Regions from separate parts of the Blautia sp. HA8986 genome, predicted to be linked through region 2. Evidence: riboswitches for the same ligand, from Rfam matches in the RefSeq annotation. Region 2 holds a riboswitch; the other holds the start of a gene.
What was found. A riboswitch is a leader RNA that binds a small molecule or an ion and turns the genes downstream of it on or off. The one in region 2 is predicted to bind cobalamin.
Positions count from the first base shown of each region.

Region 1: another riboswitch for cobalamin. It lies ahead of AC04Q4_RS09545 (ABC transporter substrate-binding protein); the one in region 2 lies ahead of nikB (nickel ABC transporter permease).

Region 1 is NZ_JBWLUQ010000001.1:2,020,365-2,023,524, reverse strand. Features, by position in the region: gene pcrA (DNA helicase PcrA) at 1-992, shown strand, start outside; cobalamin riboswitch at 1,094-1,383, shown strand; gene AC04Q4_RS09545 (ABC transporter substrate-binding protein) at 1,490-2,584, shown strand; gene AC04Q4_RS09540 (FecCD family ABC transporter permease) at 2,599-3,160, shown strand, end outside.
Region 2 is NZ_JBWLUQ010000001.1:820,008-823,167, reverse strand. Features, by position in the region: gene AC04Q4_RS03755 (M14 family metallopeptidase) at 1-192, shown strand, start outside; gene AC04Q4_RS03750 (transposase) at 395-1,495, shown strand; cobalamin riboswitch at 1,558-1,733, shown strand; gene nikB (nickel ABC transporter permease) at 1,930-2,868, shown strand; gene nikC (nickel transporter permease) at 2,869-3,160, shown strand, end outside.

The sequences.
Region 1 (3,160 bases), 1.2 Mb from region 2:
AGCGTGGAATCGGAGCTACCAGTATCGGTCGTGTCCAGGATTATGCGGACAATATGAATTTAAGCTTCTATGATGCGCTCCGCGTGGTGGAGGAAGTGCCGTCCATTGGACGTGCTGCTTCCAAGATCAATGATTTTGTTTCCTTTATCCAGGGATTAAAGAGCAAGGCAGAGGCTTATACAGTCCGTGAAACCCTGGAAGAAGTTATTGAGATGACTGGTTATGTGAAGGAGCTTGAAGCTGAGAAAACAGAAGAAGCCCAGGCAAGGATCGAGAACATCGATGAGCTGATATCCAAGACAGAATCTTTCCAGGAAGCCATGGAAGAAGCCGGACAGCAGGCTACACTTTCAGCTTTTCTGGAGGAGATCGCGCTGGTGGCTGATATTGATTCTGTTGACCCGGATCAGGATTATGTACTTCTTATGACGCTCCACAGTGCCAAAGGTCTGGAGTTTCCAAATGTATTTATGGTGGGAATGGAGGATGGAGTTTTCCCGGGATATGCGTCTATCTGGTCAGGAGATCCTTCTGATATTGAAGAGGAGAGAAGACTCTGCTATGTAGGAATCACAAGAGCTATGAAGAACCTGACGCTTACCTGTGCAAGGCAGAGGATGATCCGTGGTGAGACACAGTATAATAAAGTATCACGTTTTGTACGGGAGGTGCCGCGGGAGCTGGTAGATCTGGGACATACCATTCAGGAGAAGAAGCCGCAGGTAGAGAACATCATGTCGCCAAAGAGTGCCTATGCCCAGATGAAAATGAATTTCCAGGCAAAAAGCAGTCTGCAGAAGAAGGATTTTACAGTTACCAAGGCTTCCAGTCTGGACTATGGCGTGGGAGATACGGTACGCCATGTGAAATTCGGTGTTGGTATCGTGAAGAATATTACCGAAGGCGGAAGAGATTACGAGGTTACGGTTGACTTCGATAAAGTCGGTGTAAAGAAGATGTTCGCCGGTTTTGCCAAGCTGAAAAAGATCTGAGAGGGATCTCTCCGGGCAGACTATTTCTGCAAAAAACTGTAAAAATCCGGCCTCAAGGTTGTAATTGGAAAACCGGTATGCTAGAATTAGTATCAGCGTAATTGAATTGCTGTGAAGTGAACAGTATCACCGGCACATATGCTGCCGGATACTGTGAGAGGGAATCGGGTAAAAAGCCTGAGCGGTTGCGGCCACTGTATACAGAAGAAGGGATTTCACATGCCATTGCAGAAACTCATGTGAGAAGGCGAAATCCCGATGTCAGAGAGATTCTGGAGAAAAAACTGATACATCATTCATGATCGGCTAAAAGATGAATGGTGTATCAGTTTTTATTTTGCGGAGTTTTTTCTGAGTCTGTAAGTCAGAAAACCTGCTTGACAGTATGTAAGTGGGAGCTTCCGTACAAAGTGTTCCGTGCAGATTTTATGAAGCCCCATCTTTTCGGTTACCCATAGGCAACAGGAGATAAAACAGGCGAAAAGAGAGGAAATGAAATGAAAAACAAGTATGTATCCACAAGAATCATGGCAATGGTAATGGCAGCGGCAATGACCGTATCTGCAGCTCCGGCTGTTTATGCCGCAGAGAGAGCAGACTCCGAGACCATCAAGGAAGACAACCAGCCGGCGGCAGAAGACAGTACAGGGTCTGCAGACACCGAAGATTCTTCCGCAGAGGCAACCAAGACAGAATATCCTCTGACCATCACAACCTATGATTACGATGGAAACGAAATCGAAACCACTTATGAAAAAGCACCGGAAAAAGTCCTTGCTGTATATCAGGGAAGCATTGAGACTATGCTCGCACTTGGTCTGGAAGACCACCTGGTAGCTACCGCAGGTCTTGATAATGAAGTTCCGGAAGATCTCAAAGAAGCATTCTCAAAAACAAATTATCTTGACGAATTTACCCCATCCCTTGAAACTGTAACAATGCTGGAGCCGGACATGATCTTATCCTGGAGCTCTCTTTTCTCTGATAAGAATCTGGGAAATGTAACAGACTGGATCGACAAAGGCTGCAACACCTACTACAACACCAATACTCGTCCGGACGGCGACAGAACACTGGAAAATGAATTCACAGATATCTTAAATATCGGAAAGATCTTCGATGTACAGGACAAAGCGCAGGCTATCGTTGATGATGCAAAAGCAGTGATCGACAAAACTCTTACTGCAACTGCAGATGTAAAAGACAAACCAAGCGTAATGGTATTGGAGCCTCTTGGAGATGACATCACAAACTATGGCGTAAAGAGCCTTGGCGGAGATATGGTAACACAGTTAGGCGCAACTCTTGCAAACCCGGATGCTTCCACCGTTGGAAAAGAGGATATCATCGCAGCCAACCCTGACGTGATCTTTGTGGTTTACATGCCATATGCAGGAGATGATCCGGAAACTGTTAAGAACAGCCAGCTTGCAGTGATCCAGGATGATGAGTCCTTGAAGAGCCTTGACGCAGTAAAGAACGGACGTGTTTACCCGATTATGCTCAGTGAGATGTATGCAAGTGCAACACGTACCCAGGACGGAATCGAAACTTTTGCAAAGGGATTATATCCGGACGTAAATCTTGACTGATCGGAGAAAATGCAGTGAAAGAAACAGCTTCACAGAGAAAAAAAGATAAGGTGCTCAGAACATCCATGTATGTGGCAGTTCTCATCGGACTTGCAGGATTCCTTATTTTTTCCATACTTGCAGCCATCACTTTTGGAAATGCGGATCTGTCACTGAAGGATGTATACAGCGTTATCGCTTATAAATTGTTTCATATAAAAAGTCTGTCCGCCTATGCGGAAGGCGCAGTTCATGATGTTGTGTGGCTGATCCGGCTGCCTAGAGTCCTTCTGGCTCTGGCAGTTGGAATGGCTCTTTCCGTGTGCGGCGTGGTGATGCAGGCTATCGTGCAGAACCCGCTGGCAGACCCGTATGTGCTGGGTATCTCATCTGGTGCATCTCTGGGTGCCACACTGGCCATCATGCTTGGAATCGGAAGCTTTCTTGGCGGAAACTCTGTGGGAATCACAGCTTTCATTGGCGCGATGATCACTTCTTTTGCGGTGATCGCCATTGCAAACATGGGTGGAAAGGCAACTTCCGCAAAACTGATCCTTGCGGGAATGGCGGTCAGCGCAGTCTGTTCTGCTTTTTCCA
Region 2 (3,160 bases):
ATCAGTCTGTGCATTATGAAGGATACGCCGATGGTTTCTTATGGTACCTGGGATGAGGATACACAGGGTAAGATTGAAGTAGGATGTGAAGTGTGCGGAAATGAGAAACATAAGCATGGACACCATCATCATAAATCAGAGGAAAAACATCATAAACGGCATGAACATCATAAGCATCATGAGGATAAATAAATACTTAACTATAAATGAGCAAGTTCGTGATTTTGCATAAAAGAAAGACACCTCGATTCCGTGTGTTGTATAATGAAAGTGCCTAAACAAACATTTGCAACATTTACGAAAGAAGGTGTCTCTCGCAAATACTATACATCATTCCGCATTCATATACAACCAGCTTAAGAAATTAAATTTATGCAAATTTTATTCGAACCGGGTGATAAACCACCTTATAAGTATCCTGATCAGCATTTTCATTTCAGGATATCATGGAAAAACCACGGATTTTGCTAAAAACAGTTCCTGTCACAGAACTACGATTGCACATTTCCTTAATTCAGGGAAATGGGATGATTCTCTACTTTCAGATACGTTAAAACGTTCTGTTATAGAGATTATTTATTCAGAAGCAGCACGCACCGGAAAGCCTGTTTTCTGCATTGTAGACGATACGATAGCTTCAAAGACAAAGCCTTCGTCACAGGCTCTGCATCCGATTGAAGATGCGTACTTTCACCAATCCCATTTAAAGGGGAAACAGGACTACGGACATCAGGCAGTAGCTGTTATGCTTTCCTGTAACGGCATTGTCCTGAACTATGCTTTTGTAATGTACAATAAATCAATTTCCAAGATTGATATTGTACAAAATATTGCAAAGGAACTGCCTGTTCCACCAGTAATGTCTTATTTCCTTTGTGACTGCTGGTATGTTTCTGAAAAAATAATCAATACTTTTGTACAGAAAGGGTTCCATACCATTGGTGCTTTGAAAACAAACCGTCTGCTGTATCCATCAGGAATGAAAAAGAAACTCAGTGAACTGGCTGCTGAACGATCCACAACACATAAAGGATTTGACCTCGTCACAGTCAAAAAACGCAACTATTATGTGTACCGGTATGAGGGAAACCTCAGCGGCATAGAAAATGCAGTTGTTCTTTTAAGCTATCCTGAAAAAGCATTTGGTAATCCTAAAGCACTACGTGCTTTCATTAGCACAAATGTATCCTTATCTACACAGGAGATCCTTTCCTGTTATGTTTGTCGATGGCCGATTGAGATATTTTTCAGGCAATGCAAAAACCATCTGGCCCTGGATACATACCAGATACGCTCCTCAAAGGGAATACAGAGGTACTGGCTGTTGATGTCACTGACACATTATATTTGTGTCACAGGAACTGGCGGATATCGGTCTTTTCAAGATGGATATCATCGAATCTGTAGTGCCGTTCATCAGGAAAAGTATCAGTATCTATTCCTATGTGCAAAAGCAAGTGATGATTTTGAAGCATTTATGAAATTAGCAGGATAATTTTGTGCATTTTTTCAAATTTGCTCATTTATAGTTTCGTAATTTAATAGTTTTTGCTGATTTTTATATCAGTCATTGCAAGTTCCAGCATGGATTAATAGGGAAACCGGTGGAATTCCGGTACGATCCCGTCACTGTAATGGGGAATCCTCAGATATAATGCCACTGGGAGAGACCGGGAAGGCGTCTGAGGGTGAGGAGCCTAAGTCAGGAGACCTGCTTGCAATTGTCCAGGAATGATTCTTACGGAAGATAGGAAACATGCTTTTTTGTGCCCGGTATTTCGTCGCGGGCATTTTTTTGTGCATTTTTCTAAAAATCTTATGTATTTCTGCCTAATAGAATCCCTGTTGTTATATAATCTGACTATTTTACGATAAGTCAGTTAAAAATGACTGAATTAAAATCGCATCAAAGGAGGAAAGGAGTAAAACGTGACAAAGAAACAAGTTGGAAAAAGATTTCTCCAGATTATAATTGTATTATTTGGAATCAGCTTTTTCACATTTGGACTGACCTACCTGTCACCCGGTGATCCTGCGGAGATCATGCTGACAGAGTGTGGTAATCTTCCTACACCGGAGCTTCTGGAACAGACAAGACATGAGCTTGGTCTTGACCAGCCATTTCTTGTACAGTACGGTTCCTGGCTGAAGGGTGTTGTTACAGGAGATATGGGACAGTCCTATTCTTTCAAAATGCCGGTAACAGACAAACTGGTATCCTGTTTCTGGCCTACACTTAAAATGTCGCTACTGGCACTTCTGATGATGGTCATTATTTCCATACCTTTGGGAATCCTGGCAGCTGTATATCAGAACCGATTTCCGGATTATTTTGTGAGGGGCATTACTTTCGTGGGAGTATCTGTTCCAAGCTTCTGGCTGGGACTTATACTTCTCAGTATCTTTGGAGTTCAGCTTCGCTGGATCAATGTGGCAGGAGGAAGTACTGATTTTAAAGCCATGGTTCTTCCGGCTCTGACCCTTGCACTTGCCATGTCAGCGAAATATACCAGACAGGTAAGAAGTGCAGTACTGGAGGAGCTTCATCAGGATTATGTAACCGGTGCAAGAATGCGAGGAATTAAAGAAAGTGCGATCCTCTGGAAGCATGTTCTTCCTAATGTAATGCTTCCGCTGGTGACACTGCTGGGTCTTTCTCTGGGAAGCCTCCTTGGAGGTACCGCAGTTGTAGAGATCATTTACAACTGGCCGGGAATGGGAAATATGGCAGTAAAGGCAATTTCCTGTCGTGACTATCCTCTTGTACAGGGCTATGTACTCTGGATCGCTATCCTTTATATGTGCATCAACCTGCTTGTGGATCTGTCCTATACTTATCTTGATCCAAGACTTAAGGAGGATAGATAATTGAAAAAGGTATTACGAACATTCAAAGAAAATAAACAATTCACTCTTTTCTTTATTCTGGGTCTTTTGGTGATCGGTGTCGCGATCTTTGCACCGCAGCTTTCACCATATGATCCACTGGATGCAGTTATGACCGAATCACTGCAGGAGCCAAGCTCTGCTCATCCGTTTGGAACGGATAAGCTTGGACGAGATCTTCTTTCTCGTGTTATCTTCGGAACAAGAACTTCTCTGATCATGACATTATGTCTGGTTGCTGTGATCTTTGTGATCGGTACATTTTTAGGAGTTA